4 regions of the Devosia sp. UYZn731 genome follow, and region 1 is predicted to be linked to each of the others. Evidence: predicted binding sites of a transcription regulator. Region 1 holds the regulator's gene; each other region holds the start of a gene.
The links. Region 1 encodes LexA, which represses DNA repair genes until DNA is damaged. Its sites were predicted from a motif close to TGTTCNNNNTGTGTTCNG; they were not measured.
Positions count from the first base shown of each region.

Region 2: the regulator LexA is predicted to act here: its motif matches at 5,113-5,130, upstream of ABIB57_RS02265 (2'-5' RNA ligase family protein).
Region 3: the regulator LexA is predicted to act here: its motif matches at 2,198-2,215, upstream of ABIB57_RS02880 (ATP-dependent helicase).
Region 4: the regulator LexA is predicted to act here: its motif matches at 2,366-2,383, upstream of ABIB57_RS17845 (putative DNA modification/repair radical SAM protein).

Region 1 covers NZ_JBEPOL010000002.1:171,375-178,899, reverse strand. Annotated here, with positions in the region: gene trpC (indole-3-glycerol phosphate synthase TrpC) at 1-262, shown strand, start outside; gene moaC (cyclic pyranopterin monophosphate synthase MoaC) at 265-747, shown strand; gene ABIB57_RS05285 (molybdopterin molybdotransferase MoeA) at 744-1,952, shown strand; gene lexA (transcriptional repressor LexA) at 2,103-2,813, shown strand; gene ABIB57_RS05275 (hypothetical protein) at 2,813-3,148, shown strand; gene ABIB57_RS05270 (nuclear transport factor 2 family protein) at 3,169-3,960, shown strand; gene ABIB57_RS05265 (IlvD/Edd family dehydratase) at 4,067-5,893, opposite strand; gene ABIB57_RS05260 (2-dehydro-3-deoxygalactonokinase) at 6,205-7,128, shown strand; gene ABIB57_RS05255 (2-dehydro-3-deoxy-6-phosphogalactonate aldolase) at 7,141-7,525, shown strand, end outside.
Region 2 covers NZ_JBEPOL010000001.1:485,633-493,157, reverse strand. Annotated here, with positions in the region: gene ABIB57_RS02290 (MAPEG family protein) at 1-62, shown strand, start outside; gene ABIB57_RS02285 (RsmB/NOP family class I SAM-dependent RNA methyltransferase) at 210-1,502, shown strand; gene ABIB57_RS02280 (TspO/MBR family protein) at 1,577-2,062, shown strand; gene ABIB57_RS02275 (acyltransferase family protein) at 2,066-3,295, opposite strand; gene guaA (glutamine-hydrolyzing GMP synthase) at 3,416-4,993, shown strand; gene ABIB57_RS02265 (2'-5' RNA ligase family protein) at 5,138-5,800, shown strand; gene ABIB57_RS02260 (tetratricopeptide repeat protein) at 5,938-6,942, shown strand; gene der (ribosome biogenesis GTPase Der) at 6,979-7,525, shown strand, end outside.
Region 3 covers NZ_JBEPOL010000001.1:613,412-620,936, reverse strand. Annotated here, with positions in the region: gene ABIB57_RS02885 (class 1 fructose-bisphosphatase) at 1-22, opposite strand, end outside; gene ABIB57_RS02880 (ATP-dependent helicase) at 92-2,161, opposite strand; gene ABIB57_RS02875 (NAD-glutamate dehydrogenase) at 2,488-7,155, opposite strand.
Region 4 covers NZ_JBEPOL010000007.1:72,132-79,656, forward strand. Annotated here, with positions in the region: gene ABIB57_RS17835 (diguanylate cyclase domain-containing protein) at 1-929, opposite strand, end outside; gene ABIB57_RS17840 (ring-cleaving dioxygenase) at 1,066-2,016, opposite strand; gene ABIB57_RS17845 (putative DNA modification/repair radical SAM protein) at 2,387-3,622, shown strand; gene ABIB57_RS17850 (UdgX family uracil-DNA binding protein) at 3,622-5,076, shown strand; tRNA gene ABIB57_RS17855 (tRNA-Met) at 5,178-5,254, shown strand; gene ABIB57_RS17860 (hypothetical protein) at 5,785-6,126, opposite strand; gene ABIB57_RS17865 (hypothetical protein) at 6,113-6,568, opposite strand; gene ABIB57_RS17870 (hypothetical protein) at 6,568-6,861, opposite strand; gene ABIB57_RS17875 (lysozyme) at 6,858-7,525, opposite strand, start outside.

The DNA.
Region 1 (7,525 bases):
GCTGGACGCCGAATTCATCGGTATCAACAATCGCAACCTGCGCACCTTCGAAACCCGTCTGGAGACCTCGATCGACCTGGCCGCCGGCGTGCCGCCCGGCAAGGTGCTGGTCAGCGAAAGCGGCATTCTCAGCCACGACGATGTGCGCAAGCTGGACGAAGCCAGCGGCATCGGCACCTTCCTCGTCGGCGAAAGCCTGATGCGCCAGGACGATGTGGTGGCCGCCACGCGCGCCCTGCTCATGGGCACCGTGAGCGCATAGGCATGGCACAAGGCGGCCTCACGCATCTCAACGCCAAAGGCGAAGCCCACATCGTCGATATCGGCGACAAGGCGGCCACCCGGCGCCGGGCGGTGGCCCAGGCTCGAATCATCGCCGAACCTGCCACGGTAGCGGCGATTATGGGCGGCTCCCTCAAGAAGGGCGATGCGCTCGCTGTGGCCCGTATTGCCGGCATCATGGCCGCCAAAAGGACCTCGGATCTGATCCCCCTCTGCCATCCGATTCCGCTGACCAAGGTCAGCGTCGACATTGAGGCTGAGAGCGCGACGGTGATCGTCGTGCACGCCACCGCAGAAACCACAGCGCAAACCGGCGTAGAGATGGAAGCGCTGGTCGCCGCCTCCACCGCGGCGCTGACGCTCTACGACATGGCCAAGGCCATCGACCGGGCCATGGTTGTCACCGATATCTGCGTGCTGGAAAAATCGGGCGGCAAATCCGGCGATTTCGTGCGCACGCCATGAGCCTGCTGCCCGTCGAAGACGCGATTGCCGCGATTCTGAAGCGCGTGCCCGAGGCGCAGGCCGAAACAGTCCCCCTACACGATGCCGCCGGCCGGGTCTTGGCCGCGCCGATCGTCGCCAACCACAGCCAGCCCCCGTTCAACGCTAGCGCCATGGATGGCTATGCGGTGCGGGCGCAGGACGCCGTGCCGGGGCGGAGCCTGGCCATCATCGGCATGTCGCAAGCCGGCGCGGGCTTTGCCGGCCCCGTTGGCGAAGGCCAATGCGTGCGCATCTTCACCGGCGCGCCCGTCCCTGCCGGCGCCGATGCGGTCATCATGCAGGAAGAGGCGACGGTAACCGGCCACACAGTGCAGTTCGCCGAGCAGCCCAAACCCGGCCGCAGCATTCGTCCAATCGGCAATGACTTTGCCACTGGCCAGGTTCTGGTCGCCGCCGGCACGCGCCTCGCTGCACTGCAACTGGCCGTCGCGGCAGCAGCGAATGTCCCTGCCCTCGCGGTCAACCGCCGACCGAAAATTGCCCTTCTAGCGACGGGCGATGAACTGGTCGTGCCCGGCACGCCGCTGGGCCCAGACCAGATCGTTTCGTCCAACAGCTACGGCCTAAGTCCCCTGCTGGCGCCCTACTCCGAAACCGTCACCGACCACGGTATTGTCGGCGATGACCGGGCGGCGCTGACGGCGACGCTGGAAGCCATCTTCGCCAGCGAGCCTGACATCGTCGTCACCACCGGCGGCGCCAGTGTCGGCGACCACGATATTGTGCAGGAAATCCTCCTGTCGCTCGGCGTGACGCTGGATTTCTGGCGCATCAACATGCGGCCGGGCAAGCCGCTGATGTTCGGCACGCGCGGTAAGACGCTGATCTTCGGCCTGCCGGGGAACCCCGTCTCGGCGCTGGTTACCGCCACAATTTTTATCAAGCCGGCACTCCGGCTGTGGCAGGGCCACGCCGAATCCGCTGGTCAGCTCTGGCATCTGCCGCTGGCCGTCCCGACCCCGCCCAATACCGCGCGCCGCCATTTCATGCGCGCGCGCGTCGTGCATGGGCCCAGTGGGACGGCATTGATGCCGATCTCGGAGGTCGACAGCGGCCATACCTCGTCGCTGGCGCGGGCGGACATGCTCATCGTGCAACCAGAACATGATCCGGGTCGGCCGGCCGGTACTGTGGTCGAGGCCATCAGTATCGACGCGTTCTAGGCTGAAATAAAACCGCATAGGTCGCGCGACGAAGCGCCGTTTGCTTGCAAAGGCGGAAATTACGCCGGCAATGCATTGGGATATTGCAGAACATAACTGGAACACGTATCATCGTTCAGTCTTTGTTCCGATTCCCGACCGAGGGGCCCAATGCTAACGCGCAAACAACACGAGCTGCTGATGTTCATCCATGAGCGGATGAAGGAGAGCGGTATTCCGCCATCGTTCGACGAGATGAAGGATGCGCTCGATCTGGCATCCAAGTCGGGCATTCACCGGTTGATCACAGCGTTGGAGGAGCGCGGTTTCATTCGCCGCCTGCCCAATCGGGCGCGCGCACTCGAAGTGGTCAAGCTGCCCGATTCGATGAACCCGTCCCTCGGCGGGCGCAAGTCGCGCTTCGAGCCGAGCGTGATCGAGGGCAATCTGGGCAAGGTGGCGTCCCCCCCGATGCGCGGTTCGGTTGAAGATTACGCGCGTCCCATTTCGGTTCCGGTTATGGGCCGTATCGCGGCCGGTACGCCGATCTCGGCGATCGAAAGCCACACCCACACCATCTCTGTACCGCCCGAAATGTTGGGCGCAGGCGAACATTACGCACTCGAAGTGCGCGGCGATTCGATGATCGAGGCCGGCATTTTCGATGGCGATACCGTCCTGATCCGCAAGCAGGACTCAGCGGGAACCGGCGAAATCATCGTGGCTCTTGTTGATGACGAGGAAGCCACCCTCAAGCGCCTGCGCCGCAAGGGCAATACCATCGCGCTGGAAGCCGCCAACCCGGCCTATGAAACGCGCATTTTCGGACCTGATCGCGTCAAGGTCCAGGGCCGCCTGGTCGGGTTGCTGAGGAAATACTGATGCGGCTCACCCTGCTTTTGGCGCTTGGCCTGTTGTCGCTCGGCAACGGCGCGACGTTCGCTCAAGAAGCGAGCGTCAAGGAGACCCGCTGCTGGGTGGGAAATGTGACGTTTTCGGCAGGTGTGGGCATCAATGCGGGCAATGGCACCGCAGTCTGCAATGCCGGAACCGGCTGGGCGGAAGCGAAGGCCGATACGCCCGTAGCGGGTTGCCTGCTCGAAGGCAAGTTGTCGTCCGCGGGCGCTATCGTCGGCATTCGCAACAATGACAGCATGCTGCTGCAATGCGACGTCACCGGCCGCTGGGTAACGCTGGAGACTGCGGCCAAGGAGTAAAAGCTCATGCGTGGGGTTTGATGGCGAAGAACTTGGTCGAGAAAGTTTGTCCGGTCATTTTCCGAGGCGTAGGGGACGCAAGGGAGATCCTGGTGTTCAGGCACCCCCTGGCCGGTGTTCAACTGGTCAAGGGGACACGAGAGGCGGGCGAGTCTGTTATTGCTGGTGCTTTGCGCGAGCTGGCGGAGGAAGCAGGGATTGTCGAGGATGTGACTGGTGTGGTGCTCTGCTCCAGTTCGGCCATTGCGCTGGGGCAGCTCTGGCACTTTGTGCTGGTGGAGACGGCGGATCTGCCGGAGCACTGGGCGTTTGACACATTAGACGATGGTGGGCATCGATTTGAATTTTTCTGGTGTACTCTGGATGCAACGCCAGAGCGGGAGTGGCACCCCGACTTCGTACGTGCCCTGAAACTGGTACGGGACGCCATAGTCAGCAACGGCGTGGAGGCGGCGAAGACGCTGTCGCGCTATGCCGAGCTTATCAACAATCACAGCTTTGACGACGTCGCTCCGCTGATCGCGCCGGAGGCGGTGTTTTGGTTCGGCGATGGTTCGCATGCCGGGCTGTCCGCCATTCGTTCTGCCTTTGAGGGCACGTGGCGCAATCTGACCGGCGAAATCTACTGGCTGGAAGACGTGCGCTGGATCGCTCAGGGCGATTATGCCGCCGCTTGCCTCTACCGCTTTCATTGGCAGGCAACGGGGTCCGGTGAATGCCGTGAGGGTTCGGGGCGGGGGACCAGCGTCTTCGTTCGACGCCCCGAAGGTTGGAAGATTATCCACGAGCATTTGAGCGCCCTGCCCGCTTGAGAGGCGGTATTTGGAACCCTAAGTGCTGATTGTCGGCAGCCAGTGCGACTGAGCGTATAGAAGGCCCGCCATCATCTGGCGGGCCTTCTGCGTTTGATGATTTAGCCTAGTGGTTGTCGCGCGGAATGCCTTCGGTCTGGGCGATGCGCTGGTACTTTTCGGCGGGCTTGAGGATGGCGCCGTCGCCGAGCTGGCCGACGATGCCGCGCTGGATTTCCTGCCATGGTGTCTGGTGCTTGGGATACTTATAGCCGCCCATCGACTCTAGATCGGCGCGACGCTTGGCGATTTCCTCGTCGGCGATCAGGATATTGGCAGAGCCCTTATTGAGGTCGATCCGTACCCGGTCGCCGGTGCGCAGGATGGCGAGATTGCCGCCAGCGGCCGCTTCGGGGGACGCATTGAGAATCGAGGGCGACCCCGAAGTGCCGGACTGGCGGCCGTCACCGATACAGGCCAGGGCGGTAATGCCCTTCTTGATCAGGTAGTTGGGCGGCCGCATGTTGACGACTTCCGCCGCTCCCGGATAGCCGATTGGGCCAGCGCCGCGCATGAACAGCAGGGTATGCTCGTCGATCTCGAGCGAGGGATCGTCGATGCGGTGGTGATAATCCTCAGGACCATCGAACACTACGGCCTTGCCCTCGAACATGCCGGGATGTTCGGGATTGGTCAGGTAACGGTCGCGGAACTCGGTCGAGATCACGCTGGTCTTCATGATCGCGTTGTCGAACAGATTGCCGCGCAGCAAGAGGAAGCCGGCCTCGGTCTTGAGTGGGTTGTCGAAGTGGCGGATGACCTTATCGTCCTGGATAACCGTGTTGCGGCAGTTCTCGCCAATCGACTTACCGTTGACGGTCGGCGCGTTCTCGCGGATCAGCCCCTGGCTCATCAGCTCGTTGACCACCGCCGGCACGCCGCCGGCATGGTAGAAGTCCTCGCCCAGATACTCGCCGGCCGGCTGCAGATTGACCAGGAGCGGCACCTTGTGGCCATAGGTCTGGAAATCCTGCAGTTCCAGTTCCACGCCGATATGCTTGGCGATGGCCTGGATGTGGATCGGCGCATTGGTCGAACCGCCGATGGCCGAATTGACCACGATGGTGTTGATGAAATTATCTTTGGTCAGGATGTCCGAGGGCTTCAGATCTTCACGGACCATATCGACGATGCGCTTGCCGGTGCGATAGGCCATTTCCTGGCGGTCACGATAGGGCGCCGGGATGGCGGCCGAACCGGGCAATTGCATGCCCAGCGACTCGGCCAGCGAATTCATGGTCGAGGCCGTGCCCATGGTGTTGCAATATCCGGTCGACGGGGCCGAGGACGCCACCAGTTCGATGAACTGCGCGTAGTCGATTTCGCCGGCCGCCATCATCTGGCGAGCCTTCCAGACGATGGTGCCCGAACCGGTGCGCTCACCCTTGTGCCAGCCATTGAGCATGGGGCCGACCGACAGCGCGATTGCCGGGATATTGACGGTAGCGGCGCCCATCAGCATGGCCGGGGTCGTCTTGTCACAGCCGATGGTCAACACCACGCCGTCAAGCGGGTAACCGTAGAGCACCTCGACAAGGCCGAGATAGGCCAGGTTGCGATCGAGGCCAGCGGTCGGACGCTTGCCGGTTTCCTGGATCGGATGCACGGGAAACTCAATGGCGATGCCGCCGGCTTCGCGGATGCCTTCGCGGACGCGCTCGGCCAGCACGATGTGGTGACGGTTGCACGGCGACAGGTCGGAGCCGGTCTGGGCGATGCCGATAATCGGCTTATTGGACTGCAGTTCTTCGCGCGACACGCCAAAGTTCATGTAGCGCTCGAGATAGAGCGCGGTCATGTCTGGATTGTCCGGATTGTCGAACCAGGCGCGCGAGCGCAACTTCTTGGCTGCGCCCTGCCCGTTGCCCGGACCGCCGCTGGTGTCTGCCGTCATTTTCTGTTCCTCATGTCCGCGATTTGACGCCGCGGTTACGTGCCTCAACATTTTGCCATCTGTACCACGACAGGGGCAAGAGGGAACGGGATTCTGTCGAAATTTCGCCGGAATGCGGAGCCGAAAAATCTGCTGGTGAGATATTTCCAGACGCCTGAACCGCCTTACCAAATGACGGGACGGAGCCAGCATCTGCGCCGATAGAAGCAGCAATGCGGCGAAGTCGATTGAGGCTAGCTGGAATCCGATGCAGACGCTAGCGTTCGGCCCGATTGCGGCCCGATGGTCGCGCATGAAGGGTGAGTTTTGCCGTGACTGACAAAGTGGACTGGGTTGCCGTCGATTGGGGCACTTCCAACCTGCGAGCCTGGGGCATCGATGCCGCCGGGGCGGTCGCGGTTGCCCGCACCTCGCCCAATGGCATGGGCAAGCTGACGCGCGAGCAGTTTCCCGGCGCGTTGAGCGAATTGCTGGAGGGCGTCGAAAGCCAATCCGGCCAACCCATCCAGGTGCTGATCTGCGGCATGGCCGGGGCGCGGCAAGGCTGGCTCGAGGCTCCCTATCTGCAGGCGCCAACCGATCTGCGCGGCCTGCTCGATGGCGCCGTCCACCCCGAGATGCCCGATGTGCGCCTGGCACCATCGATTCTGCCCGGCGTCTGCCAAAAAGTCCCCGGCTCCGACAATGTGATGCGCGGCGAGGAAACCCAGTTACTGGGTCTCGCTGCGCTCAATCCCGGTTTTTCCGGCGTCGTCTGCATGCCGGGCACGCATTCGAAATGGGCGCAACTGTCGGGCACCCGCATCGAGCGTTTTGCCACCGCCATGACCGGCGAACTGTTCGAAGTCCTGCGCAACCATTCGGTCCTGCGCCATTCGCTGGGCGGCGATCTGGAGGGGCCGGGCCGCAACGACGGTTTTGCCATCGGCGTCCAGGCGGGTCTCGACCATCCCGAACGCCTGCTGGGGCAATTGTTCGAAGTCCGCGCCGGCTCTCTTCTATCTGGCCGCCAGCCGGACTGGTGCGCCGGATATCTTTCGGGCCTGCTGATCGGCAGCGAAATCGGCGCCAATCGCGAGTGGATCGGCAATGCCGAGGTGCCGCTGATCGGCTCGGCCGCGCTTTGTGCGCTTTATAGCCAGGCTTTGACGCGGATCGGCGTGCGTTCGCGGCTGGTGGATGCTACCGAAGCGGTGCTGGCCGGCCTCAAGGCCGCGCGCCAATTTTCCTCATAGCGGACGGACCTCATGGAAACCCCTCGCCACATCATCGCCATCCTGCGCGGCATCACACCGGCCGAGATCATCGACGTCTGCAAGGCGCTGATCGATGCCGGCATCACCATGATCGAGGTGCCGCTCAATTCCCCCGACGCGCTGAGCAGCATCTCGCTGGCGTCCAATACCTTTGGCGATACGGCCATGATCGGCGCCGGTACGGTGCTCACCAAGAAGCAGGTCTGGGCGGTTGCCGATGCCGGCGGCACGTTCATCGTCTCTCCTGATACCAACAAGGCGGTGATCGAGGAGACTGCGCGCATTCAGCTCGCTTCCTATCCAGGCGTATTCACCCCTACCGACGCGTTCCGCGCGATCCGGGCGGGCGCTACCGGGCTCAAGTTCTTCCCTGCCG
Region 2 (7,525 bases), on a different contig from region 1:
TGCTGATCGTCCTCTGGCTCTGGTTGATCTTGCGCCTCGTCATCCTTGCCCCGAGTATCTAGAGATCGCTTGAGAATTCGATCTGGTGAGGTAGATGGGGTGGTTTTTGAGAACCGGAGCGCAGCGTACGGTCAAGTACGTGAGCACCGGAAGCGCAGAAAAGCGCTCCAGATGTCCGGCAGAGTAGAATTGTCAAAGGTCTCGCGAATATGCGCCTCCCAGGTCGTCTCGCCGCCGCCATCGATGTCCTGACCGAGGTTGAAACCCGCAAGCGCCCGGTCTCCGAGGCGCTGAAATCCTGGGGCCTCGCCAATCGCTTCGCTGGGGCCGGCGACCGCGCCGCAATCGGCAATCTGGTCTATGACGCGCTGCGCCGCCGCGCTTCTCATGCCGCGCTGATGGGCGAAGACACCCCCCGCGCGCTGATCCTTGCCGTGGCTGTCCGCGACTGGGACGAGGATACCGTCGCTCTCAATGCCAGCTTCACCGCCGATGCCCATGGCCCCGCGCCGATGACCGAAGAGGAAATCGCCCGCGTCACCGGCCAGCTCAACGACGACACGCCTGGCCATATCCTGGCCGATATCCCCGAATGGCTTGCGCCCTCCCTAGAGCGCGCCTTTGGCGACAACTGGATCGCCGAGGGCCAAGCCATGACCGGCCGTCCATCGCTCGATCTGCGCGTCAATACGCTCAAGTCCCAGCCCGAACGCGTCCTCAAATCCTTGGCGCGCTTCACCCCGCGCGTCACCGCCATCGCCCCCAATGGCGTCACCATGCCGGCCGGCCCCGGCGATGCCCGCACGCCCAACGTCACCACCGACGAGGGCTACCTCAAGGGCTGGTTCGAAGTTCAGGACCAGGGCAGCCAGATCGTGGCCGCTTTGGCTGGTGCCAAGCCCGGCGAACAGGTGCTCGATCTGTGCGCCGGGGCAGGGGGCAAGACCCTCGCTCTCGCCGCCGCCATGGGCAACAAGGGCCAGATATTCGCCTATGACAGCGACCGCAACCGCCTTGCGCCGATCTACGATCGCCTCAAGCGCAACGGCGCCCGCAATGTTCAGACCCGCGCTCCTGCTCCCGGCGCGCTCGACGATCTGGTCGGCAAGATGGACCGTGTCGTCATCGATGCGCCCTGCACCGGCACCGGCACTTGGCGCCGCCGCCCCGATACCAAATGGAAGCTGACCCCCGAACTGCTCGCCACCCGCACCGCCGAACAGTCCGCCATCCTCGAAGAGGGCGCCCGCTTCCTCAAGCCGAGCGGCGTGCTGGTCTACATCACCTGCTCCATCCTGCCCGAGGAAAACGACGACCGCATCGCCGCCTTCCTCGCCGCCCACACCGATTTTGCGCCCCTGTCGCCCGAAGCCCTTTGGCAAACTGCCTTCGGCAAAGCGCTTCCCGAAGACCTCGCGACGGCCGGTTCCGGCATCGCCCTGACGCCCCGCCTGACTGGCACGGATGGATTCTATTTCAACGCCTTATCCCGCACCCCTTAAAGCTGCGCGACAATGTGAACCGAGGCGGCCCATCCTGCGTTCAACCGGGACAATCCTCTGAACGCAGGCCGCCCATGTCCGTCGCTTCACTCGCCGATTACAAAACCCCGCGGCCCTGGCTGATCCTGGCCGCCTTCCTCATCGTGGTCGTCGCGGTCGGCGGCCTGATCGGTACGCAGTCGCTGCCTGGTCCCTGGTACGAGAGCCTGAACAAGCCCGCATTCAATCCGCCCAACTGGGTCTTTGGCCCCGCTTGGCTCACGCTTTATGTGCTGATCGCCATCGCCGGCTGGCGCATCTTCATGATCGATCCGCGCAGTACCGCGATGAAAGTCTGGTACGCGCAGATGGTTCTCAATTGGGCGTGGTCACCAGTCTGGTTCATCGCTCACCAGATCTGGCCGGCCTACGCCATCATTATGGCGCTCTGGCTTGTGATCATCGCCTTCATGCTTATCGCCCGCAGGCTCGACAAGCCGGCATCCTGGCTGTTCGCGCCCTACCTGCTCTGGGTCACCTTCGCCAGCATGCTCAACCTGTCGATTGGCTTGTTGAACTAGCGCTCACCTCTCAGCGGCGAGATTGGTGCGTAGCAGGTGAGGGGTCTTCTTCTCCAGCCCCCTTGCCCAGTTTATCACCGGTCGCTCCAGCTTGCGGTAGGAGAGATCGGCAATAAAGATTGAGATGGCGATGACCGCCAGCGTGCCGGTGATGAAGAGGGTCTGATCATGAGCCCCCAGCAGCAACTGGGGGAACACGAACTTCGCGATCAGTTCGATCGCCAGGTAATGCCAGACGTAAATTCCGAACGAAATCTGCGCCAAATAGCGCACCGCGCGATTATCCAGCAAAAGCCCGATCAGCACCGTCGATGGCGTCACCGCCAGCATTGTCCCCAGCGCCAGCGGTAGCCAGGGAAAGGCGTAAGGCACATCGAGAAACGCAAAGCTCTCGACGCTCCCAACCAGAAACACCTGCCAGATCGTCCAGCCCGTCGCCATCAGCGCGAGCAGCGCCAGCGCATCGAACAGTCCATGCCGATACCGCGCCAACCGCACCTGCAGCCCACCCGTCAGCGCTCCAATGGCAAAAATGGCAAACATCGAGAACGGATTGATCCGCGGCATCCACGCCTTGGCGCCACCCTGCAGGCCATGGTCCCACCCGGCATTGACCTGATCGACCTGCACCAGATTGGCGAACAGCCAATGCGCTCCCAGCGCCAGCGCAATCACCCCAAGCCAAAGCGCCAGTTGCGCCAAGCCATTGCGAACCCGGCGCGCGGCGCGAAACACCAACCAAAATCCCAGCGGCATCAGCACATAGGCCGTCACCTCGAACCCTATCGACCATAGCGGCCCGTTCAGCTCCACCGGAAACAAGGTCGTCCAATGCCAGTCGCTCACCAGCAGCAACCCGGCGCCATAACGTAGCCACAGCCAGCCATCCAGCGGAAACCCGAACACGGCGAAGCTCAGCACGAACGTCACCGTCAGCGCCAGCCAGAACCCTGGAATGATCCTCGCCCCGCGGCGCAGCGCATACACTTTGAGCGACGGCATCGGCTCGCCCCGCTCCAACGCCTGCCAGAACGGCCGCGCCAACAAAAACCCGGAAAGCACGAAGAACATCGCCACGCCCAGCCCGCCGATGACGCCGAAAATCTGCAGCCAACCGAGATAGGTGAAATCCGCCGAAAATCCCATGCGCTGAACCAGATGATGAAACACCACCACCAGGCACGCGCACGCCCGCACGAAATCGGCACCCAGCAAACGGCGGTCGACGTCCATATGGCTTCCTTCGGATCAGCGCGCGCGACGCTAGGGGAACGCGCGGCAAAGTCAAATGCCGCAACCCCCCAATGCAGTGCGGTGCTTGCGCAAAATCGCCTCCAGCGCTAAAGCCTCGCCATGACAGCACATGACGAATCTGCCCACGCGGCCCCCGATAGCATCCTGATCGTCGATTTCGGCTCACAGGTCACCCAGCTCATCGCCCGGCGCATTCGCGAGACGGGCGTCTATTGCGAAATCCACCCCTTCAACAAGGCCAGCGAAGCCTTCGCGGCGATGCAGCCCAAGGGCGTGATTTTCTCCGGCGGCCCCGCCTCGGTCACCGAACCGGGCAGCCCCCGCGCTCCGCAGGAAATCATTGATTCCGGCCTGCCGATCCTCGCCATCTGCTATGGCCAACAGACCTTCTGCCTCCAACTCGGCGGCGTCGTCGAAGGCGGCCATCACCGCGAATTCGGTCGTGCCGATATCGAAATCCTCGAACCCAGCGCGCTCTACGAAGGCATTTGGGACGTCGGCGGCCGCTATCCCGTCTGGATGAGCCACGGCGACCGCGTCACCGAGCTTCCCGAAGGCTTCAAAGTCGCCGCGACCTCGCCCAACGCTCCTTTCGCCATCGCCACCGATGAAGCCCGCAAGCGCTACACCACCATGTTCCACCCCGAAGTGGTACACACTCCCGACGGGGGCAAGCTGCTCGCCAACTTCGTGCACAACATCGTCGGCCTGAAATCCGATTGGAACATGGCGGCTTACCGCCAGAAGATGATCGAAAAGATCCGCGACCAGGTCGGCTCCGAACGCGTCATCTGCGGCCTCTCCGGCGGCGTCGATTCCTCCGTCGCAGCCGTCCTGATCCACGAGGCCATCGGCTCCCAGCTCACCTGCATCTACGTCGATCATGGCCTGATGCGGCTCAACGAGAGCGAACAGGTCGTCACCATGTTCCGCGACCAGTACAATATCCCGCTGGTGCACGTTGACGCCTCCGAAGTCTTCCTGCGCGAACTCGACGGCCAGTCCGATCCCGAAACCAAGCGCAAGATAATCGGCCGCCTGTTCATCGAAACCTTCGAGGCAGAAGCCAAAAAGCTCGGCGGCGCCAAGTTCCTCGCCCAGGGCACGCTCTATCCCGACGTGATCGAGTCCGTCTCCTTCACCGGCGGCCCCTCGGTCACCATCAAGTCCCACCACAATGTCGGTGGCCTCCCCGAACGCATGAACATGCAACTGGTCGAGCCACTGCGTGAGCTGTTCAAGGACGAAGTGCGCGCCCTCGGCCGCGAACTGGGCCTGCCCGAAAGCTTCATCGGCCGCCACCCGTTCCCGGGTCCCGGCCTCGCCATCCGTTGCCCCGGCGGCATTACGCCAGAAAAGCTCGATATCCTGCGCCGCGCCGATGCCATCTATCTCGATGAAATCCGCAAATCGGGCCAATACGACAAAATCTGGCAGGCATTCGCGGTCCTGCTCCCGGTGCAAACCGTCGGCGTCATGGGCGATGGCCGCACCTACGAGTTCGTCTGCGCCCTGCGCGCCGTCACCTCCGTCGATGGCATGACCGCCGATTTCTACCAGTTCGACATGAACTTCCTCGGCAAGACCGCTACCCGCATCATCAACGAAGTCCGCGGCATCAACCGCGTCGTCTATGACGTCACCAGCAAGCCCCCCGGCACCATCGAGTGGGAATAAGGAAAGAGACCGGGGACGTCGAAGTCCGCGATCTCCGGTCTATGGCTCGGGTCCCCCACCTAGCCCCTACAAACAGCGCTCGACACATGTTGACTCACCGGTTTTGTTCGCTATGTTTATAGAACAAAGAGGGAACAAAGATCAGTGCGAAACGACCCGCGCCAGCTCAGTCTCTTCGGCGCTCCGGCCGGCAAGCCGGTGCGTCCACGGGAAAAAGCGCGCCTGTCGCCACACAAGTTCTTCTTCGCTTTCCAGCCACCCGTCGATGAGGCGCTTGCCATATCGCGGCTCGCCGCAACCATTGCATCGCAACACGATGGCGTTCCGCTACGAGCCGATAACCTGCATGTCTCACTGAACGGCGTCGGCGCGTACACGAATGTTCCCGCCGATATTGTTGATCGCGCAATCACGGCGGCCGCCGCCGTCGACTTTGCGCCGTTCGATGTCGTCTTCGATCGCTTCCTGACTTGGAACAATGGCCCCAGGCGGGCCACCGTCCTGCGCTGCAGTATCGGCGAGGCCGAACTGGCCGCGCTTTACACGACCATTTGCACAGCCATGATGCAAAGCGGCCTTCCCGCCGAAGAAGCGCCCGGCACGCCGCACCTGACGCTATTCTACGGTGACGCGGTTCTGCCCGAGCAGCACCTCGCGCAGCCATTCGGTTGGCGCGTCGGCCGGTTCTGCCTGATCCACAGCATTCATGGGACAGGGCGCCACAAACTGCGCGGCGAATGGCTCCTCCGAGGCACACAAGCCGCGCTCGACCCTGACCGGCCGGGCACAACTCACCTGCTGTTCTGACTCCGCCATGGCCCGAACAGCGCGCTTTAGTGTGTATGCCGGCCCAACTCTGCAAACACCGGGAACCGCTGCATTTGCAATATGGAAGCCACGTGCTAAACGTGCGCGCAATTCGGCTCAAGACCATCAGGCACGCCATGTCTCAGGATAATATTTTTCGCGAAGTCGACGAGGAACTGCGCTCCGACCGGATGCGCAATTTCTGGCGTCGGTTCGCGCCCTATATCATTGGGGCCGCGGTCCTGGTCGTGGTCGGCGTCGCCGCCAATGAAGGCTGGACCTGGTATCACGCCAGCAATGCCGCCAAGTCGTCGGACGAGCTTTATGCCGCGTTCGACCTCGCCGATGGCGGCGATATGGCTGCCGCCCAAACCCAGCTCGATACCCTGATCGCCGATGGCTCGGGCAGTTATCCGATGCTGGCCCAGTTCAAGCAGGCCGGCCTCCTCGCTAAGGATGGCAAGGTCACCGAGGCGGTCGCCGCCTATGACGCACTGGCCGTCAGCCTCTCCAATCAGCGCCTGCGCGAACTGGCTCTGGTTCTCGGCGGCACGCTGATGGTCGATGCCGGCACCCTGGCCGATGTGCAGCAGCGCGTGGAGACCATTGCCACCGAAGGTAATCCCCTGCGCAACGCCGCCCGCGAAGCCATGGGGCTGGCCCAGTACAAGGCCGGCAAGTTCACTGATGCCCAGGCCAGCTTCCAGGCCGTCATCGATGATCCGATGAGCCAGAGCACCGTGCGCAACCGCATGGGCTACTATATCGCGGCCCTGACCTCGGCCGGCGATATCGCGCCCGCGCCGGTCGATCAGGCCGCCAAGGACGCCGCCGCTGCCGTTCAGGGCATCGTCGGCGACGACATTGCCGTCACCCCGGCCCCTGCAACTCCTGCGCCCGCGACCGAACCTGCCGTGACCCCGGCTCCCGCCGCGCCGGCCGCCGTTGCACCCGCTCCCGCTGCCGTGGCCCCAGCACCTGCGGTGACCCCGGCACCCGCCCCGCCAGCTCCGGCGCCCGCCGCCCCCTCGATCGATCCTTCTGCATCGGCGCCTGCTGCGCCTGCAACTACGCCGGCCGCGCCTGCCGCCGACGCCACCAAGCCTGCTGCCCCTGCGGAGGCTGAGCCGACCCTCGAATAGGGCCGGCCGCCTTCCCTCTGATCGGATATCTCTGCCATGACCGTCACCGTTGCTATTGTCGGTCGCCCCAATGTCGGCAAGTCCACGCTGTTCAATCGCCTCGTCGGCCGCAAGATCGCCCTGGTGGATGACACCCCCGGCGTCACCCGTGACCGCCGCGAGGCCGAGGGCCACATTGCCGACCTGACCTTCCGCATTCTCGATACCGCGGGCTACGAGGACGTCACCGACGGCAGCCTTGAAGACCGCATGCGCCAGCAGACCGAGCTGGCCATCAAGGAAGCCGACGTCATCCTGTTCATGATCGATGCCCGCGCCGGCGTCGTCCCGCTCGATCAGCGCTTCGCCCAGGTGCTCCGCAAGGCCGGCAAGACTGTTCATCTCGTCGGCAACAAGTCCGAAAGCAAGGCCGCCGAATCGGGCCTGGTCGAAGCCTTCAAGCTTGGTTTCGGCGAGCCCATCGCCTTGTCCGCCGAACACGGCCTGGGCATGTCCGAACTTTATTCCATCGTCTCCCAGGCCATCGATGCCGCCGCCCTGGTGCAGGATGCCCAGGCCATTGCCGATCTTGAGGACATGCCCG
Region 3 (7,525 bases), on a different contig from region 1:
AGTGGTGCAGGGGCTGGGTCATGAAAGTACTCGCGGGGAAAGATGGCGCCAGTGTCGCGATCATCGCGGCGCTGGCAAGGCCGACTTTCGCCTACTTGGCCCACATGGTGCGGAGCTGCGCGCCGATATCGATTCGGGCTGGCTGCGGCGAGATGCCGGAAATCGAGGCCGGCGTCACCGCGGGCCAGAAGATGTCCTCGAACAGCGCCGTCATGACGCGCGGGATGAAGCGGGTGCGCTGGGCATAGATGTGGCGGTCGCCATGCTTGGCCTGCTGGGTGACGAAGAAGCGCTGGGGCACGATCAGGTGCAGCTCGTCCATGGCGCGGGTCATCGCCACGTAGAGCAGGCGGCGCTCCTCCTCCAGCTCATGGGTCGAGCCGGTGCCGAGGTCAGAAGGAATGGCGCCATCCACGACATTGAGGACGTGCACCGATTTCCACTCCTGCCCTTTGGAGGAGTGGATGGTGGAGAGGATCAGGTAATCTTCGTCGAGCGACGGAACGCCGGCCTGGTCGGAGGTCGCATCGGGCGGATCGAGTGTCAGCTCGGTCAGGAATTTTTCCCGCGACGCATAGCCGGCGGCGATCTGTTCGAGCTGCAGGATATCGGCCTGACGGATCACGGCATCCTCATAGGCGCGCTCCAGGAGCGGCTCATACCAGAGGCGGGCATAGCCCAGTTCCACCGGCCAGCCCGTGTCGCGCTTGGAAAGGCGGCGCATCAGTTCGACAAGTTCGGTCCAGCCCTCCTCGGCGCGCGGGGGCGTGGGGATTTCGCCCAAGGCCCAGATCGGATCGGCGCCGGTCGCCATGGCATCGAGGACGCGGCCGGCGGTGCCGGGGCCGATGCCCGGCAGCAATTGCAGCACGCGGAAGCCGGCGACCCGGTCGCGCGGGTTTTCGGCCCAGCGCAGGATCGCCAGCAGGTCCTTGATGTGGGCGGCGTCGAGGAATTTGAGACCGCCGAATTTGACGAAGGGAATATTGCGCCGCGTCAGCTCGATCTCGAGCGGTCCGGAATGGCTCGAGGTGCGGAACAGCACGGCCTGCGACTTCAGCGTCGCGCCACCTTCGCGGGCTTCGAGAATACGGGTGACCACATAACGCGCCTGATCGGCTTCGTCGCGCACCGTGACCAGATAGGGCTTGGCGCTGGATTGGCGATCGGTCCACAGGTTCTTGGTGAAGCGCTCGCTGGCGAGATCGATCACCGCATTGGCAGCGGCGAGTATGGGTTGGGTCGAGCGATAATTGCGGTCCAGCGTGACGATATCGGCGGGGGGCGTGAACGCCATGGGGAAATCGAGGATGTTGCGCACGGTGGCGGCGCGGAACGAATAGATCGACTGGGCATCGTCACCGACGACGGTCAGGCCGTGGCCCTGCGGCTTGAGGGCAAGCAGCACCGAGGACTGTAGCCGGTTGGTATCCTGGTATTCATCGACCAGAACGTGGTCGAACTTGCCGGAAATACTGGTGGCAATGTCGGCATTGGCCATCATCATCGCCCAATAGAGCAGCAGGTCGTCGTAATCGAGCACGTTCTGGCGCTGTTTTGCCTCCACATAGGCGCCGAACAAAGCGCGCAACTGATCGCCCCACATGGCGCACCATGGGAATGTGGTTTTCAGCACCTCATCGAGATCGCCTTGGGCATTGACCACGCGCGAATAGATGGTGATGCAGGTGCCCTTGGTGGGGAAGCGGCTCTTGGCATCGGTCAGGCCGAGTTCGTGGCGGACCAGGTTCATCAGGTCGGCGGAATCTTCGCGGTCATGGATGGTGAAATCGGGGGTGAGCCCGATTTCGGTGGCGTGCTCGCGCAGGATGCGGGCGCCGATGGCGTGGAACGTGCCAGCCCAGCTCAGTGCGTCGGTCATCACGCCCGAGCCTGAGCCCATCACCTGCGCGGCGATACGTTCGACGCGGCGACGCATCTCGCTGGCGGCGCGGCGCGAGAAAGTCATCAACAGGATACGGCGCGGATCGGCGCCACTGACGATCAGATGGGCCACGCGGTGGGCCAGGGTGTTGGTTTTGCCGGAACCGGCGCCAGCGATGACCAGCAGGGGGCCGGGCGTCGGGTTGCCAATACCATGCTCGACCGCGCGGCGCTGCTCGGGGTTGAGCTTATCGAGATAGGCAGGACTGGCGAGCACGAATCGGACCTGTGGGTGCAAGAGGCCAGATGAGACTATTCCCGTTTTGTTCGCAATGGGTGAAAGGGTGCAGGGGAGCGGCAGCACTTTCGCTGTCGACCATGGATGTCATGTACCGGTTTGCACTGCATATTGCACCTCCACGATCGACGCCTCCCCCTCGAGTGGGAGGTTGGGTGGGGGTGAGGTTTGGCCCCGATATCGCGGCCCGCACACCCCCACCTTGATCCTCCCCCTTGAGGGGGAGGTGTCGACTGACGCATTTCGTCCGTCCCCCCACCCTCATTCCCTCCCCACCAGGGGGAGGGAGGCTCATTCGGCGTTCGTTACGAGGCCTGCGCAATGTCCGCAAGGAGACCCGCAGCCACGGACAGCCGCGATACCGTCAGTGTGCCTTGCGTCAGCTCGCCGACCGATTGTGCCGAGCGGTCGACGGCTGGGGTGCTAGCCTTCCACGCTGCAATCCGCTCGGCGATGCTCCCCTTGCCGGCGGCCAATACGTCGGCGGTGAGGTCGCGCTGCGCGCGCAGCAGGTTGGCCAGAGCGCGATCCAGCGCCATACGTTCGAAACGGTCGGACAGCACCAAAGTCCGGCCCTGCTCGATGACCGGCCAGAGCGAGAATTGCGCCAGCACGGCGAAGAAGGCTTCGGCGGCGTCGGCGACCGGGACATTGCTGCGCTCGCTGACCAGGGCGATATCACTGGCGAAGGACAGCACGCCGAGTTCGGCGATGCGCTGGGCGATGGCGGCGGGGACACCGCTGTTCACCAAAGCCTGCGCGGTGTTGCCGACGGCGGTAGCCAACGGTGCGGGCAGGGCGGTGGCCAGCAGGGTCTTGAGACTGGCGACGGCATCGGCATGGCGCGAGACCAGCGCGGCGAGGCCCTTGGTGACATCGGCGTTGCGCAGGAACCAGAGGGTTTCCTGCCGCAACAGCGCTTCGACGGCGGCGTAGAGCGAGAGCTGGACTTCGCCGCCCACCGCGCCATCGAGACTGTCGATCGCGGTGTTGATCTCGGTCAGGCCATAGATATCGCGGGTGGCGGCATAGGCCAGGGCGATTTCGCCGGCGCTGGCGCTGGTGGCTGAGGTAAGCTCGGTGACAAAGGCGGGGCCGCCGCGGTTGATCATGGCATTGGCCAGCACCGTGGCGATGACTTCGCGGCGCAGGCGATGGGTTTCGACTGCGTGCGGATAGGTTTTGTGCAGCGTTTCGGGGAAATAGCGGAATAACTCGCCCGCCAGATAGGCGTCGTCCAGCTCGCCATCGTTGAGCAGGTCGGCATAGAGCGTCAGCTTGGCATAGGCGAGGAGGACCGCCAGCTCGGGCCGGGTCAGGGCCTTGCCATTGGCGGCGCGGGCATCGAGCGCGGCGTCGGTGGGCAGGAATTCGACGGCGCGGTCGAGCAGGCCACGCGCTTCGAGACGGGCCATCAATTCGCGATGGTCCGGCAATTCGGCGAGGCCGGCGCGTTCGGCCAGCGAGATGGCCAGCGGTTGCAGGTAGTTGTTACGCAGGCAAAGGGCGGCGACTTCCTCGGTCATCGAGGCGAGGAAGGCATTGCGCTGTTCTTGCGTGAAGGTGCCGTCGGCCAGGAGGGGCTGAAGGGCGATCTTGATGTTGACCTCAAGGTCGGAAGAATTCACGCCGGCCGAATTGTCGATGGCGTCCGAATTGATGCGGCCACCGGCCAGCGCATATTCGACGCGGGCCAGCTGGGTGGTGCCGAGATTGGCGCCTTCGCCGACAACCTTGGCGCGGAGCTGGCTGGCGGCGACGCGAACTGCATCATTGGCGCGGTCGCCCACTGAGAGATTGGACTCGCTGCTGGCGCGCACATAAGTGCCGATGCCGCCGAACCACAGCAGGTCCACATCAGCCTTGAGAATGGCAGAGATGACCTCAGCGGGTGTGGCGTGGGCACCGGCCAGACCGAGCAGGGACTGCATTTGCGGGCTGAGCGGAATAGACTTGAGGCTGCGCGGGAAAATCCCGCCGCCTTCGGAAATCGGCGCCTTGTAATCCTGCCAGCTGGAACGGGGCAGCTCGAACAGCCGATGGCGTTCGGCCATGCTCGCCACGAGGTCGGGATTGGGATCGATGAAGATATCGCGGTGATCGAAGGCCGCCAGCAGGCGGATTTCGGGCGACAGCAGCATGCCATTGCCGAACACGTCGCCGCTCATGTCGCCGACGCCGACGACGGTGAAGGGCTGATTCTGGGTGTCGCGATCCATTTCGCGGAAGTGGCGCTTGACCGCTTCCCAGCCGCCGCGCGCGGTGATGCCCATTTCCTTGTGGTCGTAGCCGGCCGAGCCGCCTGATGCAAAGGCATCGCCGAGCCAGTAGCCGCGCTCGACGGCGATGGCATTGGCGGTGTTGGAGAAGCTGGCGGTGCCCTTGTCAGCGGCGACGACGAGATAGGGATCGTTGCCGTCCACGCGCACGGTGTCTTGGGGCGGCACCACATCATTGCCGACCAGATTGTCGGTGATATCGAGCAGGGCGCCGATGAAAATCTTGTAGCTGGCGACGCCCTCGGCGGCGAACGCCTCCCGGGCCATGCCCGCAACCAGGTGCTTGGGCACGAAGCCGCCTTTGGCGCCGACCGGCACGATGACGGCATTCTTGACCTGCTGCGCCTTGACCAGGCCCAGCACTTCGGTGCGGAAATCCTCGGGCCGATCCGACCAGCGGATGCCGCCGCGGGCGATGGCGCCGAAGCGCATGTGAATGCCCTCGACGCGCGGCGAATAGACAAAGATTTCGCGGAACGGGCGCGGGGCGACCATGGCGTCGACCTTGGCGCTGTCGAACTTGATCGAGAGGGCCGGTCGGGCGCTCCCCTCGGCGTCGCGCTGCCAGATATTGGTGCGCAGCGCGCTTTCCACGAGGTTGAGAAAGCGGCGGATGATGGTGTCTTCATCGAGCGACGCCATGGCTTCGAGGGCGGTATCGATCTCGGCGCGGGCGGCGTCGGCATCGCCGGTCTGGCCCGGATTGAGGCGGGCATCGAACAGGGCGATGAGCGCGGCGGCGGCGGATGACTGCGTCACCAGCACCTGAGCGATATAGCGCTGCGAGTAGGAAATGCCGATCTGGCGCAGGTAACGCGACAGGGCGCGGAGCAGGGCGGCATCGTGCCAGCCCAGGCCCGCGGTCAGCACCAGCGCGTTGAGGCCGTCGCTTTCGGCGCGGCCCTCCCAGACGGCGAGCAGACCGGTTTCGACGGCGGGGCCGAGCGCGGCCATGTCGAAGGTCTTGCCATCGGCACGGGCGAGCACGAGATCGTGGATGTAGCGCTCGGTGCCGTCGCGCGGGGTGAGCGTATAGGTGCGCTCGTCGATGACGCGGAAGCCAAAGGCCTCGAGCATGGGGACGCGATCGCTGAGCGGGATGGCGCTGCCGTGGTGGTAGAATTTGAGGCCGAGCGCGCCGTCGCCGCCGGTGCGGTTGTGCAGCTTGATGGCGATGCGGGCGCCATCGGCGAGGGTGCGCAGGATCGCGATGTCTTCGAGCGCCTCGGCGCTGCCGTGGCGGGACTGGTAGGCCTGCGAGAAGGCGTTGCGATAATCGCTGACCGTGGCCGGATCGGCGGCGGCGGCCACCAGCATGTCGCCAAATGTGGCGGTCAGTTCTTCGACACGCGTCTCAAGCTCGGCGCGGCTCGGGCGCGGCGTCGCCCCGGCCACACGGCCGATGATGACGTGCAGGCGCACTAGGTCGCCTTCGGGGAAATGCGGGTAATAGGCCGAAATGCGGCCGTCATATTGCTGGGCGAGGTATTGCGCGATGCGCGAGCGGGCGGCGCTGTCATAGCGGTCGCGCGGCACGAAGACGAGGATGGAGACGAAATTGTCGAAGCGGTCGATGCGCGGCAGCACGCGGACGCGGGGGCGATCGTAGAGCCCGGCAATGGCGGTGGTGAATTCGAGCAACTCGTCGGTGGTGACCTGGAACAGCTCGTCGCGCGGATAGCTGTCGAGGGCACTGAGCAGTGCGCGGCCGTCATGGCCCTGTGGATCGACGCCGGAGCGGCGCATCACTTCGCCCAGCTTGCGGCGGATGATCGGCACTTCGCTGTGCGGGGTCGCCATGGCTTGGGAGGTGAACAGGCCGACAATGCGGAGTTCGCCGGTGGCCTTGCCGTCGGCGCCGTAGAGTTTGACCCCGACATAATCGAGATGCTGGCGGCGATGGACGCGGGCGCGGATATTGGCCTTGGTGATCAGCAGCGGCTCGGCCGAGGCCATGAAATCGGCATGGGCGGGGGTGGATTCGACGAATTCGGCGCCACTGCGCAGCACTTTGAGCGCCGGGTCAGCCATGATGCCGAGGCCGGTTTCGGGCAGGGGCGCTAATTGCGCGCCATCAAGGCGATATTGGCGGGCGCCCAGGAAGGTGAAATTGTTCTCGGCCAGCCAGTCGAGGAACAGCACCGCCTCGTCGCGGGTCTTGGCCGGGGACGCGCTCAGTTCCTTGGCGGCGGCGCGAACGCGCTCCAGCATGTTCTGCCAATCGGCGACGGCGCGGCCGACATCGGCCATGGTGCCGTCCAGCTCGGCCTTCATCACGCCGAGATCGGCGACCTGATCGCTATGGATGTGCAGCACGCTGAGGGCCCGGCCATCGTGGTGGATGACCGGATGGGCGAACAGCCGGATCGTGCCGCCAACGGCGCGGACTGCCGCCAGTGCGCTATCGACGATGAACGGCATGTCCGGCGAGATGATATCGATCACCAGCGGCGCCGACGTGGTCTCCGGCGGCGTCAGGATGACGCTGCTGGCGGCACCGGTGTAGTTGGAGACATGAGCATAGGTGCGCCGCAGCACGGCCTCGAACCAATCGGGGGACAGCCCGGCCAGATCCTCGGCGGCGCTGGCAAGTGTGGCGGTCTTGAGAAACCGGGCGAAGTCCGGCTCAAGGGAGGACAGCGCCTCGGCGCGGCTCAGCACCGCATCGCGGACGGAATGGATAGTCGCCTGCACCGTGATTCTCCCCTTATCATTGCGACGAGTTTGGCGCAGTGACCGCCTGATGTCGCGTGACTTCGTGAGGTAGCCACTTCAGTCGATAGTCTGATGACAGGGCCGGCGCCGCGCCATCTGGAACCGGCCGCGATCCCGCTCGTTGCCAGTTTGGAAATGCCGTGCCGGCGGCAATTAGCCCACTGTTAAGATTTGAAATGAAATTGCGCCGGAATGGTCGAATTGGCCCTCGCGGCGATCATTTTCTGCGGCTGGAGCTGTTTTTGGCAAAGCATTTTCTGCGGAGGGGGATTTGGGGCAGGGGCTGCGCCTTGTAATACCCCACTGTTCAAGTAGTGTTTAGTCATCGGTTTATGGGGAGCTATAGATA
Region 4 (7,525 bases), on a different contig from region 1:
AGGAAATCGTCCACCACGATGTGGAGCATGCCGCCTGTTGATTTGGCCTCATACATGCACTGGTCGGCGCGGTTGAGCAGGGTCTCGGCCGTATCGGTCTTGATGTCGAGGCATGCCGTGCCGATAGCGGCGCCGATGTTCAGGCGCCGCCCTTCCAGGTCCATCGGCGTGAAGACGGCTTCCATCATGCGCTGAAACGCCGGAAATGCCGCCGCCAGGTTTTCCTGGGGAATAGGCAGCACGACGATGAACTCGTCCCCACCCAGCCGCGCCACGAAATCGCCGGCGCGGCAGCCGTCCCGCAGGCGTTGAGCCACGGTCTGGAGCACCTTGTCGCCAATGGCATGGCCCAACGTGTCGTTGATGCGCTTGAAGCTGTTGAGGTCGATGAAGGCCAGCATCAGCGCCGTCCTCGAATGGTCCTCCTGGGCGATGCAGCCAGCGATATAGTCGTCATAGGCGGAGCGGTTCGGCAGGCCGGTCAGCGCGTCGGTGCGTGCCGCCTTGATGAGGGCCTGGTCGAGTTCGCGCTGCAGGCTGGCCCGCGCGGAGATGTCGATCAGGATCTCGATGTCATAGGAGCGGTCGCCCACCTCGGTGCGCTGCGCCGAGATCAGGGTTGGAATGACCGTGCCGTCGGCCCGCTTGATGTCGACTTCCTGGGACTGATAGGCGCCCTCCACATCGAGCAGCCGCCGGCGCTCGTCGCGGGCCGGACTGTTGATGGCGGCTCCCGACGTGGTCAGTTCCCGGTCACGGATATCGTCCCATTTGAGCCCGGTCAGCTTCAGATAGGCGTCGTTTACCCTGACATAGCGCGAATTGGTGCGGTCGCTGGTGGTGATGGTCATCGCCACGGGGGCGAACTCGAACATGCGCATCAGCATGTCCGACAAAACTTGCGGGGAGATCTGATCGTCGTTTGGCATAGGCTGAAAACTTCTTGGACCAACCGGCGGAAACATCGATCTACCGGCCGGAAACGCTAATTATCGGTGAAAGAACGGCAATTGGCCGCCGGGAGTTTCCCGACGGCCACAGTTTGCAACGATCTTTTCCAGCAGTCTAGTCGAGCGGCTTGAGGTTAGCCTCGATGCTGGCGCGCCTGCTCTCCAAAAACGGCGGCAGCGACAGCTTTTCACCCAGGCTCTCCATCGGCTCGTCGGCCGCGAAGCCGGGGACGTCGGTGGCGATTTCGAACAGGATGCCATTGGGCTCGCGGAAGTAGAGCGAGGTGAAATAGAACCGTTCGACCTCCCCGCTCGAGCGCAGTCCGGCCTGGCCGACACGCGCGATCCACTGGCGCAGGCTATCCTGGTCCGGCGTGCGGAAGGCGACGTGATGCACCCCGCCAGCACCCGGGCGTGCGGCCGGCTGGGTAGGATCGACCACAACATGGACCTCGGCACCGGGGCCGCCTTCGCCCATCTCGAACACATGGGTTTCACCCAGTGTGCTGGTTGCCGGATAGGTGCGCACCTTGCGCATGTTCATCACCTGGGTCAGCACCGCCTCGGTGCGCTCCAGAGCCGGCACCGCCAGGGTAATCGGACCGAGGCCAATGATCTGCTTGTCAGCCGGCACCGGGGACTTGGCCCAGGGAATGACCGTATTGACCCCATCGGTGACCATACGGAAGCGCTGGCCCTCGAAATCCTCGAAGTCGAGCGACAGATGGCCGACCCGCTCCTTGATGGCGCTGGTGCCCACATTGTTGCTCTGCAGGTGGTTCTTCCACCAAGTCAGGGTGTCCTCGCTATCGACGCGCAGGCCGGTGCGGCTGACGGTGTGGTTGCCGCGTTTTTCGCGGGCAGCGTCGAAATCGAAAAAGGTCAGGTCGGCGCCCGGCGAGGCAACGCCATCGCCATAGAACAGGTGATAGGCCTCGGTCTGGTCCTGGTTCACCGTCTTCTTGATGAGCCGCATGCCCAAGGTCTGGGTATAAAATTTGAGGTTCCTGGGGGCATCAGCGGTGACGGCGGTGAGGTGATGGATGCCTGAGAGTTGCAAGGTCATGTCGGTCTCCTGAATTGGCGCTTGGCTTCGTTGCCCAAGATGTAGGGTAACGGCGCCGGTAGCAGAAGCAGGCTAATTGCAACGAGCTGTTGCTGATTGCTGAACGCTCGCGCTCGTGGTTGCTATCGCGGGTGCTTCCAAAGACTCGCGGTCACCCCGGCGCCGGCCGAGGCCGCAAGTTGGCGGTGATAGTCACATGGTCTAGCGGCATGCAGCACGATCTCAAGATGTGCCCGCTTTCGCCGGGGTGACATTCGTGGTTTCGGCAACTTTGGAGTCTTCCTCATCACAATCCGCCGACACGTGTCATTTTGCAATGCGGGCGGCGTTGACTCGCGCTATGACTATAGCGAACAAACCAGGAACTGCCATGGCCGCCCTCACGCTTCGCCGGAAACTGGCCGTGCTGTCTGATGCCGCGAAATACGATGCGTCCTGCGCTTCGAGCGGCACGGAGAAGCGCGATAGCCGCCAGAGCGGTGGCATCGGTTCGACCGAGGGCAGCGGCATCTGCCACTCCTACGCGCCGGACGGGCGCTGCATTTCGTTGCTCAAAATCCTGCTGACCAATTTCTGCGTTTACGATTGCGTCTATTGCGTCAATCGCTCGTCCTCCAATGTCGAGCGCGCCCGCTTCAGCGTCGAGGAAGTGGTCCGGCTGACGCTGGATTTCTACAAGCGCAACTATATCGAGGGCCTGTTCCTGTCCTCGGGCATCATCCGCTCGCCCGATTATACGATGGAGGAACTCGTCCGCGTCGCCCGCAGCCTGCGGCAGGACCACGCCTTTGGCGGCTATATCCATCTCAAGGTCATTCCCAACGCCGCCCCGGAGATCCTTGCGGAAGCCGGCCGCTGGGCCGACCGGCTCTCCACCAATATCGAAATGCCCACCGATGTGGGGCTCGAAACCTTCGCGCCGGAAAAACGCCCCGGTGAAATCCGCACCGCCATGGCCAATATCCGCGGCAAGCTGGTCGAGGCCAAGCCGGACAAAAAGGCCAAGGCGCAGCCCGCCAAGTTCGCACCCGCCGGCCAATCGACGCAGATGATCGTCGGAGCCGACAAGGCCGACGACAATGCGGTCCTGACCCGGGCCGCAGGCCTCTATTCTGGCTACAAGCTGCGCCGCGTCTACTATTCGGCGTTTTCGCCCATCCCCGACAGCAGCGCCCGCCTGCCGCTCAAGCCGCCGCCGCTGATGCGCGAACATCGCCTCTACCAAGCCGACTGGCTGATCCGCTTCTACGGCTTCGACGTGCCCGAAATTGTTTCCGGTGGCAGCGACGGTCTGCTCGATCTCGCCATCGATCCAAAATTGGCCTGGGCGCTGACGCAGCGCCACAAGTTTCCTGTCAACATCAACCGCGCCGACAGGGAGATGCTGCTGCGCGTTCCGGGCCTCGGCACGCGCAGCGTCGAGCGCATCATCGCCACGCGCCGTCATCACAGTCTGCGGCTAGACGACCTGGCGCGCATCGCCGGTTCCATCGATAAAGTCCGTCCCTTCGTTGAAACCGTCGATTGGACGCCGGGCGGGTTGACCGACGATCACAAACTGCGCTCCAAGCTCGAACCGCAGCCGGAACAGTTGAGCCTGTTCTGATGCGAACCGTCATCCTGCAATCGCTGAACGATTTTGACGAATGGCGTGGCCAGGCGCGTGAATTGTTGCGTGGAGGGGTGCCGCCCGAAGCGGTGATCTGGCGCGATCCGAAGTCCGAGCCCGGCCTGTTCGAGCAGACCGAACAAGAAATCCAGCATGCTGCTAAAAATCACCCCGTCGGCGCCGTCCCGCCAGCCTTCATGGCGCTGGCACGCACTGCAGTATGTCACTCCGATCCAGAGCGATTTGACCTGCTTTACCGTCTGCTTTGGCAGCTGCAAGCCGACCGCGGCATTATCGAGGTCGCCTCGCACCCCGATATCGTCCGGCTGACCCGGATGGAAAGTGCCGTCCGGCGCGAAAGCCACAAGATGAAAGCCTTCATTCGGTTCAAGTCGATTGTCGATGATTCAGGCCTCGAACGGTTCGCCGCCTGGTTCGAGCCTGATCACTATGTGCTTGAAATGACTGCGCCATTTTTCGAGCGCCGCTTCACCGGTATGATGTGGGCCATCGTCACCCCCTATCGTTCCGCCTATTGGGATGGCGAATCCCTGGCCTTCGGCGACGGTGGCACCAAGGCGGATGTGCCGCCCGATGATGCCGTCGAGGAGGATTGGAAAACCTACTTCGCCTCCATCTTCAACCCCGCCCGTCTCAAGGTGGCGATGATGAAATCGGAAATGGCGGTCAAATACTGGCGCAACCTGCCCGAAGCCGTGCTCATTACCCCTCTGATCCGGGGCGCCAGACAAGCGGAGCAAGCCATGATCGAACGCACAGCCAGCCAGCCTCCATCGCACCACCTCAAACGCGCTGAGCGGCAAGTTATTGATACAGAAGCGCAATCCGAAATCTCCAATCTCGCCGACGCCCGTGCCGCAGTGCAAGGCTGCCAGCGCTGTCCACTGTATGAGCACGCCACGCAGGCGGTGTTTGGCGAAGGCCCCGAGAATGCCGACATTATGTTCGTCGGCGAACAGCCGGGCGACCAGGAGGATCTGGCCGGCAAACCCTTCATCGGCCCGGCCGGTAAAGTGTTCGATGCGGCGGTGGAGAAAGTCGGTATCGACCGCTCCCGTGTCTACGTCACCAACGCCGTCAAACACTTCAAATTCGAGCCGCGCGGCAAGAGGCGCATTCACCAGCGCCCGGACGCAGGGGAGGTAACTGCCTGTAAATTCTGGCTTAATCTGGAGCGGGCCTTCGTCAAACCCAAGGTGATCGTGGCCCTCGGCGCCACAGCCGCAACCAGCCTTCTGGGCAAGGCCGCGACAATATCCAAGCTGCGCGGCGTGCCGATCGCCATGGACGATGGCACAGTCCTGTTCGTCACCAACCACCCCTCCTACCTGCTGCGCATCCCGGATCGAAACCTGGCTGCTGCGGAGCAGGCAAAATTTGAGCAGGACCTAGCCCTCGTGCGTGATCACTGGCATACCTTAAACAATTGAACAGGCCACGCCTTGCGCTTGACAGTGCTGCATCACAAATTTAAGAAGTCGGCGCGCACTCTAGGCGCTCGACCGTTCGGCTTGCCGAAACAGGTTCCTGGAGCGGAGTAGCTCAGTTGGTTAGAGCAGCGGAATCATAATCCGTGTGTCCCCAGTTCAAATCTGGGCTTCGCTACCAAAAATTACTGATGTAAATCAGCGGCTTATACAGTGGCCACCCTTCGCAAGTAGGGTGGCCATGTCGCATTCATGTTGCGTTGAAATTCCACGCATTTTCACTCAGTCTGAACAGGGCAGGGCGAGTCGACGCGACATGAAACGCAACATTTTTGGGCGGAGCAGGAGCTTGCTAGGTCCGCCGGCATGCGCAACAGTGGCCCCCAAACTTGGGGAGGATCGTATGAGAATAGTATTTGCCGCCGTCGTGATGTTCAGCTTCGTCGGACACGCAGCCGCCGAGACTGCCACACCGGCGTCAAGGAAGCTTACGGACGGCCGCAAATGTCCGTGGAGTCGAACAAGGCCAAGTCGGTTACCGAGTTCCGCAACGATATGGAACTGGCCTGCTACACCGGGAAATAGGGCATCTCCTCAACGCAAAAATAGCCCCCAGCCGCTCGAGCGACTGAGGGCGTCCGTGGGAAGGGTGTGATAACAACCGACGGGGTGCGCTAACAATGTCGACGTGCGCCTTAACGCAGCATGAATTCACTTCATTTTCGCCGCCGAGCGGATCACCTCGTCCCGCAGTCGGTCCACGCCCTCCCCCAGGCTCTCCACCTGCTCGGCAAGCCGATCGGTGGCGCGGGCATGCTGGCGGGCAATGACGTTGCTTTCTGTCACCGCCATCGTCAGGCCTTCTACAGCGGCCGTGGCATGGTTCAGGGCCGTAGGGTCGACAATAACCGCGGCAACCTGTGCAGCGCCCGCGCTTGCGGCTGGAGCGCCCGCCCTGCCCTGCATGAAACCAAATCGATTGATGGCAAATATTATCGCCAGGGTGACGCCCAAGGCTATCAGTGCGACGGGCGGCAAATCAGTGGGGAGCATGGCTTTCTCCGGCGTCGTGGGCGGCGCGATAGACGTTCAGAAGCTCCACCACAGCGAATACCGGGTATATGGCCAACCACGTCGAGACGATGCCGGACTGCCAATAGCAATAGGTGATGCCGACGAAGAGGCAGCAGCCCAGGCTCGCCGATACTGAGCGGATCCACGGCGTTACGTTCTTGCGGGCGCCGTTGACGATCAGACCCCCGATCCGAAGGAAGCCCAGGCCGACCATGATCCAGCCGACGACCGCCTCATCACGGAAGATGGCGCGGAAACCCGACCATGCCGGCTGGTCGAATATATTGGGGTTCATCACCAGCACGGCGCCCCATAGGGCGGTGACGGTGGCCAGCATCCATTCGGTCATGCGCGGGCCGAACCGGTGCTGGATGCGTATCCATAGGCCCGGTCCGGCCTGCGAGGCTTCGCGGTACAGCATCACTCGTTCCTTCCCCGAAGGATGTCTTGGATGGACCATGGGTTGCGCTTGCGCCGCGGAGGTGGCGCAAGGTGCTCCTCGTAGTCCTCGATGGGGACCGCAGGAGGCTTGCCAGCGCCATGGTCGCGCCAGCCTTGCCGGTAGGCGCCCAGTGTCAGGATGGCCAGCCCTGCCCCGGCTATCCCCTGCCACCCGAAGGTTTTCCATGCCCACCCGAGCAACAGCCCGGCGATGATGACCCACACCCAGGCCGGGACGATGCCGAAGGCGAAATTCCAAACCCAGTCCATCATTTCGGGTTCACCCTCTTGGAGACGAAGGTGAAGGCGATCACCAGCGCGGCAATGACGAACACGACGCCCAAGGCCCACTGAACCGGGCCGTTGCCGCTGGCGATACCAGCAGCGCCAGTCAGCAGCCCGCCGCCGGCCGCGATGGTTTCGGGGGTTGCCCACTTCGGCGCCTGGGCAGTGGCGTCGACGGTGCTGGTCGACACAAATGCGCCCTTGGCCCAAAGGCCCGCTTCGGCGGCTCGGCGGTTCACCAGGCCGTCCATGACCTTGCCATCATTCTTGTTCCAGCGAGCGAGCTGGGCAGGCACAGCGGCATAGTCGCCTGCGTTCAGTTTCTTGAGCAGCGTCGAGTTGGAAAAGCCGGGCTTCTGCCCGCCCATCCCAACGTTGTCGGCGAAAAGTACCAGCGCGCCGAACTGGTTATCCGTCACTGGCACCTTGATGAGGGCTTCCACTTTTGCGGCGGTTTCGCGGAGCCGCATAATCAGTAGCCTTTCGGCTTCCGGCTCCTTGATCGTATCGCCCTTGCGCACAGCGCGGCCGGCGATGACCGTTTGGCCATACCCGATCGTCCAGGGCGTTCCGTCGCGAGATCCGGGATCGGGGTACGCGGTTGCGCGGAATCCCTCCCACTGTTTGGCAAGCGCAAGCGTCTCCGCGTTGA